DNA from 2 places in the Hohaiivirga grylli genome. Region 2 is predicted to be linked to the other one. Evidence: predicted binding sites of a transcription regulator. Region 2 holds the regulator's gene; the other holds the start of a gene.
The links. The regulator LexA, encoded in region 2, represses DNA repair genes until DNA is damaged. The targets are predictions, from matches to a motif close to TGTTCNNNNTGTGTTCNG.
Positions count from the first base shown of each region.

Region 1 (7,680 bases), on a different contig from region 2:
ATTTTTTATACCTAAAAGCTTATGTCAATTGGCTAGGTTATCAGCTCAGTAAACCTGCCAGCCAATAAGACAGGGCACCAATAACAGCGGCAGCAGGTAGTGTGATGACCCAGGCAACAACGATGTTACTGGCGATATTCCAGCGAACTGCAGAGACGCGACGGGCTGCACCAACACCAATGATTGCACCCGTAATGGTGTGAGTCGTGGAAACAGGAATGCCAAGCCATGTTGCGGCAAACAAAGTAATCGCACCACCGGTTTCAGCGCAGAAACCTTGCGTTGGTGTGAGGCGGGTGATCTTTGAGCCCATTGTATGAACGATCTTCCAGCCGCCGCAGAGTGTACCAGCTGCCATTGCAAACTGACAACTCAGAACAACCCACATTGGAACTGAAAACTCGCCTTCCAGATAACCTGAAGAATACAGAAGAACAGCAATAATACCCATTGTTTTCTGGGCGTCATTACCACCGTGGCCCAAAGAGTAGAGCGATGCAGAGATGAACTGCATGATACGGAAGGTGCTGTCGACTGCCATTGGGGTCGCACGGACAAACAGCCATGACACCAAAAGAACCAACGTCAGTGCCAGCAGGAAGCCAATTGTTGGTGACATAACAATCGCACCAACTGTTTTAAAAACACCTGACCAGACAATTGAACTAAAACCAGCCTTGGCAAGACCAGCGCCAAGAAGGCCCCCAATTAGGGCGTGTGAGCTACTTGATGGAATACCAAGCTGCCAAGTGATGACATTCCAGATAATGGCGCCCATCAAGGCGCCAAAGACCACATGCGCATCAATGATATTAGCTGCAATGATGCCGGTACCAATTGTCTGGGCGACATGCAGGCCAAAGAACATAAAGGCGATAAAGTTGAAGAATGCAGCCCAGAAAACAGCGTATTGTGGGCGAAGAACACGGGTAGCAACGATGGTTGCAATAGAATTTGCAGCATCGTGAAGACCGTTCAGAAAATCGAATAGGAGTGCGACGCCGATAAGGGCAATCAGGATTGGTAAGGAGATTTCAAAACCCATGAGCCCGATCCTAGATTAGACGTGTTCAATGACAATGCCGCTGATTTCATTGGCGACATCTTCAAAGCGATCAACGACTTTCTCAAGGTGATCATAAATCTCGTGTCCAATGATATAGGACATCGGATCTGTCTTGCCGTGATTAAGGAAGAGGGCCTTGATGCCTTCTTCTTCAAGAATATCAGAGCGTTCTTCCAGTCGTGTCATACGCTCAGTAATTGCACCGATTTTGACAACTTCTTTATTGATTGAGCCAAGTAGTGGAACGGCTTCAAATGTCAGCTGAGAAGCCTGAACAATCAAATCACCCATTTCTTTCATCTGGGGTTCAAAGGTCCGAACCTCAAAGAGTAAAATGGCTTTTGCGGTTTTGTTCATCTGATCGACAGCATCATCCATCGAGGTGATAAGGTCTTTAATATCGCCACGATCAAATGGTGTAATGAAAGAACGACGTACTGCCCGGTTGATTTCATGGGCGACAACATCAGCCTCATGCTCAAAACGGATAACTTCCTGACAGTAGAAGGGGACCTTCTCACCACCTTCCATGACGTTGCGTAGAGCGTTTGCCGCACCAACAATAAGATGGGAATGACGGGCAAAGAGTTCAAAAAAACGCTCTTCCTTAGGCATAAGAGCTTGGAACCAACGCATCGTAACCGCCTCATATAGAATTAGTAATCCGGTTTTAATTATCCCCGGAGCAGGGAGTAGGAAGCTATACATACGGTTATCTACGTAGTGCAGACCGAGGTATAAGCACCCTCCTAATAAAGAAATAAGATGTTTCTGGATAGAGCATTCGTTAAATAATCGTAAATAATTGACAGGCGCATCGTCTAGGTCTGTTTTTAGGCTCTGACATCAAGCGCTTGAGATATTAAATTGTGCTTCATGGCACAAAGGTATCCGATAGAGACGCATTATATCTTCAGACATGCTAGATATGTGATCAATATGATCTTCAATTGCGGAGGTACGTGATGGCTAAAGGTATTCTGGTAAAGGCAAATGGTGGCCCTGAGGTTCTGGAATATTGTGATGTACCTGTTGCCAGGCCCCGTGAAGGGCAGGTTCTCATTCGTCAAAACGCAATTGGTGTGAATTTTATTGACGTTTATTATCGAAGTGGCCTTTATCCATCTCAACTCCCATTCGTTCCCGGGAGCGAAGGGGCAGGTGTTGTTCTCGAAGTCGGGCCGGGCGTTAGCCATTTTAAAAAGGGTGATCGTGTTGCCTATGGCATGTCATCCGGTGCCTATGCGGAAGAACGCGTTGTTGATGAAAAGATACTCGTGCATATTCCCGAAGGTATTTCTGATGAGATTGCCGCTTCCATGATGTTGAAGGGGCTGACAGCACAATATCTTCTGCGTCGGACATTCCCGGTTAAGCCCGGTCACACTATTTTGTTTCATGCTGCAGCTGGTGGTGTTGGTTTGATTGCCTGCCAGTGGGCCAAGCATCTTGGCGCAACGGTTATTGGTACGGTCGGTTCTCAGGATAAAGTGCAGCTTGCCAAAGATAATGGTTGTGATCACGTTATCCTTTATCGTGATGAAGACTTTGTTGCCCGTGTTAATGAGATTACAGGCGGCAAGCGCTGTGATGTTGTTTATGATGGTGTTGGAAAATCCACATTCCCCGGTTCTCTGGACTGCCTGAAGCCTTTTGGAATGTTTGTCAGCTTTGGTAATGCTTCTGGCCCCGTTGATGCCTTTAACCTTGGGTTACTTGCCCAGAAGGGCTCTCTCTATGCGACCCGTCCAAGTCTTGGTGCGCATGTTGCTGATCGCAAAGTTCTGGATGAGATGGCCGCTGATCTCTTTTCTGTTGTGAAAAGTGGTGCGGTTAAAATACCTCTTCATGCCCGCTATAAGCTATCAGAAGCCCGACAGGCTCACGAGGCACTTGAATCACGTCAGACAACAGGGGCTATGGTTCTTCTCCCATAAAGTGTGATGCTGCTTGATATTCAAACAGCCGGCATTGTCCGGCTGTTTTTCATTTTGGAGAACTTTCATATTCTGGTGAGTGTGTTAGTTTGCGCCAGATTTAATTCGTTTGATGAGTTTCTGATGCGCCTGCGTGTATTGCATTCCCTTTCCCATAACCCGTGGTTCAACCTTGCTGTTGAAGATTGCATCTTCCGTCAGTTGCCAGCAGATCAATGCGTTCTGTTTCTTTGGCAGAACGCTGATACGGTCGTGATTGGTCGGTCCCAGAACCCATGGAAAGAATGTAATACCCGTATTATGGAGCAGGACGGTATCAAGTTAGCGCGTCGCCAGAGTGGGGGCGGGGCTGTTTTTCACGATCTTGGAAACAGCTGCTTCACGTTTATGGCCGGAAAGCCCGGATACGATAAGACGGTTTCAACGGGCATTATTCTGGAGGCGTTAAAAGCTCTTGGTATTGAGGCTTCTGCATCAGGGCGAAATGATATTGTCGTTGAAACCCCGGAAGGGCAGCGGAAGATATCAGGCTCTGCTTATAAGGAAACGTCTGATCGTGGTTTCCATCACGGAACATTACTGCTGCATTCTGACCTGAGCCGATTGGCCCATTATCTGAATCCGGACCCGAAGAAGCTTTTGTCGAAGGGGATTACGTCTGTCACTTCGCGTGTTGCCAACCTTGATGAGTTTATTCCAGATATTGATCATGCCCGGATTTGTCAGGCAGTTAGTCAGGCATTCTTTAAACACTATGGCCGCACAGCAGAGGTGGAATACATCTCACCAGAGAAAACCCCGGATTTGCCACGCTTTGAAGAGCAGTTTGCTTTCCAGAGCAGTTGGCAATGGAATTTTGGTGATGCTCCATCCTTCTCGCATCTGATGGATACGAGATTTCCATGGGCAGGTATTGAGCTCCACTTTGATGTCGACAGGGGCGGAGAGATTAGTCGCGCACAAATATTTACCGATAGTATGAATCCGACACCGCTCGAAGGCTTGGCAGAGATGTTGCCGGGTACTGTCTATCGGCCTGATGCGATGCAGGAGAAGCTTGCACAGTGGCAGGCAGGCTATCCTGATATGCCAGAGCTTGCGGATGTCTCCAGCTGGATTGTGCAGGAGATTCGCTAGTCATATTTGAGGGCCAGAATGGTATTGGTCTTTCTATATCCATAAAAGCACAGGTATCTGTTGTGGACGGGACACTTTCTTTTGAAGGGAGAAAGAGAAGGTGTGGTGAGATTTTTCCACGACATAACTTATTGAAAACAAATAAAATAAATGAGAACAAAAAAAGAACTTGCAAATGAGAACAAAATGAGTACATATGACGATGTAGCAATTAAAGACTACGTTGTGATTTTTTCAGGCCCCTGCCATAAGGATGTCCGATAATGAATCAGGCTGCATTGCGTTTGGTGGAAAATTCTTCAATGGACAAAGACAAATCTAAGGCGCTCGACGCTGCTCTCTCTCAGATTGAACGTGCTTTTGGCAAAGGCTCGATTATGCGGCTTGGTAAAAACCAGGCTCCGGTAGAGATTGAGACAATTTCAACAGGCTCGTTAGGGCTTGATATCGCTCTTGGCGTTGGCGGTCTGCCACGTGGCCGCGTGATTGAAATCTACGGCCCGGAATCATCCGGTAAGACAACGCTTGCCCTGCATACTGTTGCTGAGGCTCAAAAGCGTGGCGGTGTTTGTGCTTTCGTTGATGCTGAGCATGCTCTTGATACTGTTTATGCCCGCAAACTGGGCGTCCAGCTTGATGATCTCCTGATCTCTCAGCCAGATACAGGTGAGCAGGCGCTTGAGATTGCAGATACGCTTGTGCGTTCAGGCGCGATTGACGTTCTGGTTGTTGACTCTGTTGCCGCTCTGACACCACGCGCTGAGCTTGATGGCGAAATGGGTGACATGCAGCCTGGTCTTCAGGCACGTCTGATGAGCCAGGCGCTTCGCAAACTGACCGGTTCAATTTCCCGTTCCAACACGATGGTCATCTTCATCAATCAGGTTCGTATGAAGATTGGTGTCATGTATGGTTCTCCAGAGACGACAACAGGCGGTAACGCTCTGAAGTTCTATGCTTCTGTTCGTCTGGATATCCGTCGTGTTTCAACTCTGAAAGACCGTGAAGAAGCCGTTGGTAACAACGTGCGTGTGAAGGTCGTCAAGAACAAGGTTGCACCTCCTTTCAAACAGGTCGAATTCGACATCATGTTTGGTGAAGGTATTTCCAAGATGGGTGAACTGGTTGATCTCGGTGTTAAGGCCGGGATTGTTGAGAAATCAGGTTCCTGGTTCTCATATGACAGCCAGCGTCTTGGTCAGGGGCGTGAAAACGCCAAGCAGTTTCTGAAGGATAATCCTGACGTTGCTGAAAAGATCGAGAGCCAGATTCGTCAGAATGCAGGCCTGCTTGCCGATCAGATTCTGGAGGCCGTTGAGCCTACAGCCGATGATCTGGATGAAGGGAAGCCAGAAGAATAAGAAATAAAGCCGCTTTATAAGCTGCTTTCAGAAAGCGTTCCGTCGTCTCCCACAAGACACGGAGCGCTTTTTTATATCCGGAAATGTTATGAAAGAGGTGATTAAGCCTTATTTCCGTTAATGATTGGCATAAATCCTATGGAAAAGCGCTTACACTTTTCCTAATCATGCTCTAAAAGCACTTTAGACCTAGGGGGTAATTGCCCGTAGGTCGTTGTTTATCAATTTTGAGAGTTCGAGCATTCCATGAGCGGCGTAAACGAAATCCGGTCGGCTTTTCTTAATTACTTTGCCAAGAACGGGCATGAAGTTGTTCCTTCAAGTCCGCTTGTACCGCGCAACGACCCAACCCTGATGTTCACCAACGCGGGTATGGTTCAGTTCAAGAACGTATTTACCGGAGCGGAAAAACGCCCTTACAGCACGGCGGTCACATCTCAGAAGTGCGTTCGTGCCGGCGGTAAACATAACGACCTTGATAATGTCGGCTATACAGCCCGCCATCACACTTTCTTTGAAATGCTCGGGAACTTTTCATTCGGAGATTACTTCAAGGATCGTGCCATTGAGCTTGCTTGGAATCTGGTGACCAAAGAGTTTGAACTTCCAAAAGAAAAGCTTCTGGTCACAGTTTACTCTGAAGACGAAGAAGCAGCGACCCTATGGAAAAAGATTGCTGGCCTGACGGATGACAAGATTATCCGTATTTCGACATCCGACAATTTCTGGCAGATGGGCGATACTGGTCCGTGTGGTCCTTGTTCTGAAATCTTCTTTGATCATGGCGACCATATTCCCGGTGGCCCTCCCGGTTCCCCTGATGAAGATGGTGATCGCTTCATTGAAATCTGGAACCTCGTGTTCATGCAATACGAGCAGCTGAAGCCGGGTGAGCGCATTGCTCTGCCACGTCCATCTATTGATACGGGTATGGGGCTGGAGCGTATTTCGGCTGTTCTTCAAGGTACACATGATAACTACGAAACCGATATGATGCGTGGTTTGATTGGTGTTGTTGAAAGCCTTACCAATGTGGATGCCAATGGCCCACAGAAGGCGTCACATCGCGTGATTGCAGATCACCTGCGTGCATCTTCCTTCCTTGTATCTGACGGCGTTCTGCCGTCCAATGAAGGCCGCGGTTACGTTCTGCGCCGCATTATGCGCCGCGCCATGCGCCATGCGCAGCTTCTTGGTGCTAAAGAGCCGTTGATGTATCGTCTCGTCCCAGCTCTTGTTCGTGAAATGGGACAGGCGTATCCTGAGCTTATCCGTGCAGAGGCACTCATTACAGAAACACTGAAGCTCGAAGAGACACGCTTCCGTAAGACACTTGTTCGTGGTCTTGGTATTCTTGATGAAGAAACACGTACACTTGTTCCCGGTGCCAAGCTGTCTGGTGAGGTCGCCTTTACACTCTATGATACCTATGGCTTTCCGCTTGATCTGACACAGGATGCGTTGAAATCCCGTAACATCGATGTTGATACGGATGCTTTTAATGTCGCTATGGAACGTCAGCGTGAAATGGCCCGTGCTGCTTGGGCCGGTTCAGGTGAGGCCGCAACTGAGACCGTCTGGTTCGGTGTGAAAGAAAAGGTCGGTGCAACCGAGTTCCTTGGTTATGATACTGAAAAGGCTGAAGGCGTTATCACTGCTTTGCTGAAAGATGGTAGTGAAGTCACTTCGCTCAAAGCAGGTGATACAGGTATCGCTATTCTCAATCAGACACCTTTTTATGGTGAATCCGGTGGTCAGGTTGGTGATACCGGCGTCATGAGCGGTGAAGGTATCAAGGTTGAGGTAACAGCAACTGAGAAGAAGCTGGGTGATCTTTTCGTTCATCATGTCACTGTACGTGAAGGTGAGCTGAAGGTTGGTTCTGCTGTGGAGCTTAGTGTTGATCATGGACGCCGTTCCGCCATCCGTGCAAACCATTCGGCAACCCACTTGCTGCATGAGGCCCTTCGTCAGGTTCTTGGTGATCACGTTGCTCAGAAGGGCTCTTTGGTTGCTCCAGAGCGTCTGCGTTTTGACTTTGCGCAGCCAACACCGATTTCTGCAGAAGAGCTGCAACGGGTTGAGGATATTGCCAATAAGATCTTGCTGGAGAACCAGCCGGTTGTAACGAAGCTGATGGCCGTCGATGAAGCCATTGAATCCGGTGCCCGTGCGCTCT
Region 1 covers NZ_JBBYXI010000003.1:476,018-483,697, forward strand. The annotation lists gene WJT86_RS10350 (inorganic phosphate transporter) at 41-1,045, opposite strand; gene WJT86_RS10355 (DUF47 domain-containing protein) at 1,061-1,702, opposite strand; gene WJT86_RS10360 (quinone oxidoreductase family protein) at 2,032-3,003, shown strand; gene WJT86_RS10365 (lipoate--protein ligase) at 3,127-4,140, shown strand; gene recA (recombinase RecA) at 4,404-5,501, shown strand; gene alaS (alanine--tRNA ligase) at 5,748-7,680, shown strand, end outside.
Region 1: a site for LexA is predicted at 4,293-4,310, ahead of recA (recombinase RecA). Genes of this name have one in related genera too.

Region 2 (7,680 bases):
TCTCGTCCCTTTCTGAAACAGATCACCTGCTCATTCAGGGAACTGCAACAGGCCAGACGATTGTTCGACTGCCAAATGACATTATCGGCGATATCTCTGTCGCAGATATTGTTGCACCGGGCAGTTATGAAAAGCTGACAAAGCCGGTTATCACGGTTCTGACAGATCATGAAAACGCACCGGCTGTCTTTACCGGCAGTGCCCAGACAACCAATGCAGGTGAAGCACAACTGGTTAAGCGCGGCAACGACTATGTCTTTGTTCTTCAGGCATCCAACCCATATCCGCCTGTCGTCACTCCAGTTGATCCGGGCAGCCCACCACCTGTTACACCGCCCCCAACGCCAACGCCTATTCCAATTTACTCGCAGGCAACCTCTGCCTATGTGCAGATGCCACGTGTTAATATGGAACTCGGCTACGATATCCTCGGTACTTACCATGAGCGCACCGGCGAGCCACTGGTCACAGCATGGGATAAATGCGGATACAGCTGCTCAGCAATGGTCAAGTCTCAGGCATGGGGCCGTCTAATTGCCAAACATACTGAAAATGAAGGTGAAAAACGTCTCAGCTATGAAGGAAATACCTTCATTCTGCAGGCAGGCCACGACCTTTACACACACTATGATTCAGACAATCAGGGCGCGAAGACTGTCTTCGGTGTCATGGGAACCTATGCCCGTGTCGATGATCTGAAGTTCTATGACAAATATCGCTCTGTCAGCGGCATGGTTGTCGGCGACAAGCATACCGGCAATGGTAGTGTTGAAGCAGGTGGTGTTGGCTTTTATCTGACGAAAGTCGGGGCTAAGGGCGCTTATCTGGATGTTGTTGGGCAGTTCAACTACTTCAACAATACATACAAACCACGCAGTGGTGGCGACAAGAAGTCCCAGAATGGTTATGGCCTGACACTCTCTGCAGAAGTTGGCGCACCATTCAAGATTACGGAAAACTGGTACGTTGAGCCACAGGCCCAAATTATCTACCAGCGCCTCTCGCTTGATAACTTCTATGATGGTTATCGCAATGTGAACCAGAAGGATGCCGATGGCTGGCGTGGTCGTGTAGGCTTCCGCCTCGCCTATAGTGCGCCAACAGAATACCAGCGCACCAAAACCTTCTTCCTGAAGGGAAATATCTGGCATGACTTCCAGGGCACAAGTGACGTTGCTCTTGGACGCGATGTAGTGAGCGAGCGGTATAATCATACATGGGGCGAAGTGGGAGCCGGCTTCCAGCTACCTATCAATGACAGCGCCTATGTCTTCACGGATGTTTCGTATGCGCGTTCGTTCTCGGATGCAAAGCGTGAAGAATATCGCGGCAATCTCGGATTGAAGATTGAGTGGCGCTAAGCGCCACTCTCATTCCCTTTCACATAATATCCAGTGAGAAAAATCATGAAGAAAACTATCGCAATTACGTTTGCTCTCTCTCTGCCTGTATTTCTGGCTGCCTGTAGCAATGTTGGAACCGTTCAGAACAAATGGTGTGACCCGGCACAACCTGAACAGATCACACTTTCTGCTGATGCTCTGTTTGCATTTGACCGCTCTTCAATGTCTGATCTGCTTCCAGAAGGTCGCAGAACCCTTGATGAGCTCGCTCACAAGCTGACCACCGGCTACGCTACAATCGATGCCATTAATCTCACAGGCCATACAGATCGTCTTGGCAATGGGGATTACAACATGCGTCTTGGTAAGGCCCGTGCCAATACAGTGCGCCACTATCTCATTCAGCGCGGTGTTCGTGCCCCGATCTTGACAGCAACGGCTGGCGCAACCAAGCCTATTACAACGAGCTGCAATGGAGACATTCCTTCCGCTGAGCTTAAAGAGTGTCTGGCTCCAGATCGTCGGGTAACCGTTGATATCCTCGGTGCCCGTAAGTAACGCATCTCAATATTTAAAAATGCCTCAACTTGATGGGAGCGGGATAACCTGCTCCCATTTTTTATATTCCCGCCTTACCTGAGCCTGAAGAGATTTCTGCTGTGTAGAACACAGCAAGAACATTCCTTGTGTTCTCTATTTGTTTCTGATATGCAGAATGTGATACTTCTTTTGGCCCAAGGTATTGGCGATGCTGACACGTAAACAACACGACCTGCTCTGTTTTATCAATGAACGACTGATGGAAGCTGGCGTTCCGCCCTCATTTGAAGAAATGAAGGAAGCGCTGGATCTCAAGTCAAAGTCCGGTATTCACCGACTCATCACCGCTCTGGAAGAAAGAGGCTTCATTCGCCGTCTCCCCAACCGGGCACGCGCTCTTGAAGTTATCAAGATGCCTGAAGGTGCGGCCTCCCGCCCAAAATTCAAACCAACAGTTGTTGAAGGTGGCCTGACAGCAGAGCGTATCGCTGCGCCAATCAGCAAGCCTACCCTGCCTCAGACAGATAACGACAACATCTCAATTCCGGTTATCGGCCGTATTGCAGCCGGTGTTCCGATTTCGGCCATTCAGGATCACAGTCACTCTGTTACTGTTTCACCAGAATTTCTTTCTTCAAAAGGTGAACACTTTGCACTGGAAGTGCACGGCGACTCGATGATTGAGGCCGGTATCTTCGATGGCGATCTCGTTATCCTTCGCCGTCAGGACACAGCCAATACAGGTGATATTATTGTTGCACTGATTGACGATGAGGAAGCAACTCTTAAAAGGCTACGTCGTAAGGGCTCCTCAATTGCTCTTGAGGCTGCCAATCCTGCCTATGAGACACGTGTTCTGGGCCCAGACCGGGTAAAAATACAGGGACGTTTGGTCAGCCTACTCCGTCGTTACTGAGTTTACTCACCAAGGCCCGTTTAAAACGGGCCTTTTTCATAAACCACGCTGCCATGGCCACCGGGCATTTTCGACTCTGGCATGTTCAACAATAAGCTGGTTTTGACTATTTCGTAAAACAGCTGCTGCCCCTTTTACCTGCAATGCTCTTTTATCAATAATAACAGGCGCCTGACACGTAATGGGCACGCGGGTTGTGGCAACAATGATATCAGCCCGCCGGCAATCCTCCTCAAAAGCTGCTGATTTATGAACAATCGCCACCGAAACAATACCTTCATGCGCACAACCAAGCGCATCACAACCAGCATTTTTAACCGGTTTCACCTCAGCATAAGATCGCCCGTCCCCATCCGCACGCAACCATTGCTCTGCAAGAAAACTATTGATACGGCCAACGAAAACCAATGCCCCGTTTTCTGACCTGACAGCTACGGCTCTCCCATCTCTGTCAACAAATGCAACATATTCTTTTGAAAATAGTACCGTAGAAACAATGGCAACTCCCATCGGAGCAATAAAGCCCCAGCGCAGATGAGACCGGAAATGCGTCAGCCAAATCAGGGCAATGGCTGATAATAGCAGCACCATCGGCTGCAAAGCCGAGAAGTACTGAACAGAACCGCCAAAGGTCTCAACCCATTGGGCAGCTTTCACAACCTGCCCTGTTGCAATGCCAACAGCCCACCAGACGGGCTCATCAAGCCCAAGGGGGTAACAAAGCACCCCGATGACACCTAATGGCATAATAATGAGAGATACCAGCGGCAGAGCAAGGATATTTCCGATAAGCCCAAATGGCATTGCCGTATGAAAGTGATAAACCGCAAACGGCGCTGTCGCCAGCCCGGCAGCGAGACTTGTCAAACAAAGGGCAATGAGCCAGTTCAGAGTTTTTACAAGAACCCTTTTAAAGCTTCCACTATTCGTCATCTTGAGAGATAACCTAGACGCGTAAGGGGCAAGAGATATCAAAGCTGCAGCGGCTGCAAATGACATCTGGAATCCCGGCCCAAGCAAGGCCTCAGGTGAAAAAAGCAAAATCAGTAATGCTGCAAGTGATAGATTACGCAGACTGATAGCATGCCGCCCGGCAACAATTGCTCCCAACATCACCATCGTCATGACAAGGGCACGAATGGTTGCAACGCTGGCTCCGGAAAATACACAGTAAGTAACGGCCCCAAACATAGCCGCAACGGCTGCAATTTTCTTGGTCTGCCATCTTAAAGCAATAGCGGGAAACAGCGATAAAGCATAACGAACGGACCAGAAAAACAAGCCTGCAGCAATCACCATATGAAGCCCGGAAATCGCAACAATATGGTAGATGCCGGCGGCCCTAAGGGCCTGATTGGTTTCTTCAGTGATGTAACCACGTTTTCCTGTCACCAAAGCCGCGGCAATACCACCTCCTGGCTCACCAACGGATTCATAAATCTGTTTGGCGATCCTGTTTCGCAGCCTATCAATGGAAAACATAAAACCCGATTCCAAAGTGTATTGCGCACTGTTATCAAGCAATGAAACCTGCCCAAGAACAGAGCCAACAGCACCAATACCTTTGAAATAGGCATCGCGCGCAAAATCATATCCTGATGGCCTCACAGGCTGAGGAAGAGGCAATAGCCTTACCTGAGCGTCAATATAATCACCGGCCTGCAAAATAGAACTGGGCCGTAATGTAACACGCACCTTCACAGGTATTTCCGAAGGTTTTAATCCGGAAAACTCTAAAACACGTACGGTTAGCTGCGGGCGCCGCTCGTTACGTATCTCAACACTTTCAACCAATCCTTTCAGCTGTCCAATCAATATTCTTTCAAGAACAGGAGTTTTTATGCGTTCCATTCGCAAGGCAGAACTCGTCACACCACCTGCAAAGAACCCCATTAGCATTAATAAAATGAAGAAAAAGCGTTTCCGAAAAAATATCCCAGCACCAATAAAAGCAATGGTCGAGACAAAGGCGGCCACCTTCAAGGGTATCGGTTCTGATAGCTGGAAGAACAGAACAATACCGCCGCCAAAGCTGATAACCAGCCAGCAAAGAATCCTGTAATCCTCATTTTCCCGCACCAGACATTCCCGCCATCCATTTCGGACTGCGTTCAATGAAATTGAAAAGAGGATATGGGCATCCAATAGTTTCATACGTGTAAATGCAGCTTTTCGCTTAACGTTGTCCCCACCTCATGGTAGACGACAGTAAGGCAGATATTATATGCCCAGTTTCCCTTCCTCTATCGGCAATAGATATTACTCAAAATGACCAAACCGATTGTTACGCGCTTTGCCCCGTCTCCTACAGGCTTCCTCCACATCGGAGGAGCACGGACAGCATTGTTCAACTGGCTCTTTGCCAAACGCTTTGGCGGAAAAATGCTGCTTCGTATCGAAGATACAGATAGGGAGCGCTCAACGGATGAAGCCATTCAGGCCATTATAGATGGCTTGAGCTGGCTTGGTCTCAGCTGGGATGAGGATGTCGTTTATCAGTTCAGCCGCGCTGCCCGTCACCGTGAAGTGGCAGAACAGCTTCTTGCGGATGGCAAGGCCTATTACTGTTACGCAACACCTCAGGAACTTGAGGAAATGCGTGAGCTTGCCCGTAAAGAAGGCCGCCCGCTTCGTTATGATGGCCGCTGGAGAGATAAAGACCCTTCAGAAGCTCCAGAAGGTGTAAAGCCTGTCATTCGCCTAAAAGCCCCCGTTGAAGGCGAAACCATTGTAAATGATCACGTCCAAGGGCGCGTTACATGGCAGAACAAAGATCTTGATGACCTTGTACTGCTGCGTTCTGACGGCACACCAACATATATGCTGGCTGTCGTTGTGGACGATCATGATATGAATGTTACACATGTCATTCGTGGTGATGATCACCTCACCAATGCAGCTCGACAGACACATATCTATAATGCAATGGGGTGGGATGTTCCTGAATGGGCCCATATTCCATTGATTCACGGTGCAGATGGAGCAAAACTCTCCAAACGCCATGGTGCCCTTGGTGTCGATGCCTACCGCAGCATGGGCTATCTGCCGGATGCATTGAGAAACTATCTTGTTCGCCTCGGCTGGAGCCATGGTGATCAGGAGATATTCTCAACGGAAGAAATGATTGCAGCATTCAATCTTGAGCAGATTGGTCGCTCCCCTGCACGCTTTGACTTTGCCAAGCTTGAAAACCTTAATGGCCATTATATGCGCCAGACAGATGATGCACAGCTGCTTAAAGCTATTGAAATCATCCTTCCGGAGGTTGGCTCTGAGCGTGGAGCACCAAGCCAGCTAAATAATGAGCTGAAAGCTTTGTTTCTTGCCTCAATGGCAGGGTTGAAAGAACGCGCAAAAACTCTGATTGAGCTGATTGATAATGCTTATTATCTTTATGCTTCACGCCCATTGAATTTTGATGAAAAGGCAGCCAAGCTGCTCGAAGATGGCTCTGATCGTCTTTCTGGCATCATTTCAAAGCTGGAAGCGGTTTCTGACTGGAATACCGAAAATATAGAGGCTGTCATACGTGCGCACGCACACGACATCGAAGCCAAATTAGGCCAGGTTGCCCAGCCACTTCGTGCCGCAGTAACGGGGCGTTCAACCTCCCCAGGACTGTTTGAGGTCATGGCAATCCTTGGAAAGAAAGAAATCCTCGCTCGTTTGGCAGATTGTGGAATATCAGACTGATATTCCACAATTATCGCATTGTTCTTTAGGCGTGCTTGATACGACCGAGAGGATGGAGTACCGACATATATTACGTACCTGCGACCGAATAGCGCATTAGCATGTTAAGCTATGTATTGTTGTTGTATTTGGTCCGGTAAACATCACGAAAGGTGGGTAAATTCATGGCAAAAAAATCCAGCACCCTCACCATTGATGGTCAGCAATTCGAGCTTCCTGTTTTTGAAGGAACCATCGGCCCAAGCGTCGTCGATATTTCTAAGCTGTACGGTCAATCCGGTCACTTTACGTATGACCCTGGCTTCACATCTACAGCAAGTTGCGAATCCAAGATCACTTACATCGATGGCGATAAGGGTATCTTGTTGTATCGCGGCTATCCAATTGAACAGCTTGCAGAGCAAGGTGACTTTTTGGAAACATGCTATCTCCTGCTTTATGGAGAGCTTCCTACAGCCGCTGAAAAAGCTGACTTTGACATGCGTGTTACGAAACACACGATGGTCAATGACCAGATGCACCGCTTCTTTCAGGGCTTCCGCCGCGACGCACACCCAATGTCTATCATGGTTGCTGTCGTTGGTGCTCTCTCGGCCTTCTATCACGACTCGATTGACATCTCTGATCCGCAGCAGCGGATGATTGCTTCGATGCGTATGATCTCCAAGCTGCCAACAATCGCGGCTATGGCATATAAGTACTCTGTCGGTCAGCCATTCGTTTATCCGCAGAATAGCCTCAGCTATGCAGCAAACTTCCTGCGCATGTGCTTTGCCGTTCCATGTGAAGAATATCAGGTGAATCCGGTTCTGGCCCGCGCGCTCGACAAGATTTTCATCCTGCACGCTGATCATGAACAGAATGCATCGACTTCAACAGTACGCCTTGCCGGCTCTTCTGGTGCAAATCCATTCGCATGTATTGCGGCTGGTATTGCCTGCCTGTGGGGCCCTGCTCATGGCGGCGCAAACGAAGCAGCTCTCAAGATGCTTGAAGAAATCGGAACACCAGATCGTATTCCGGAGTTTATCAAGCGCGCTAAAGATAAAGATGATCCGTTCCGCCTGATGGGCTTTGGTCACCGTGTTTATAAAAACTATGATCCACGTGCCCGCATCATGCAGAAAACAACTCATGAAGTTCTCGCTGAAATCGGTGATACCGATGATCCGATCTTCGAAGTTGCCA
Region 2 covers NZ_JBBYXI010000002.1:548,817-556,496, reverse strand. The annotation lists gene WJT86_RS06945 (autotransporter outer membrane beta-barrel domain-containing protein) at 1-1,361, shown strand, start outside; gene WJT86_RS06940 (OmpA family protein) at 1,407-1,901, shown strand; gene lexA (transcriptional repressor LexA) at 2,092-2,799, shown strand; gene WJT86_RS06930 (ComEC/Rec2 family competence protein) at 2,836-4,878, opposite strand; gene gltX (glutamate--tRNA ligase) at 5,068-6,492, shown strand; gene gltA (citrate synthase) at 6,657-7,680, shown strand, end outside.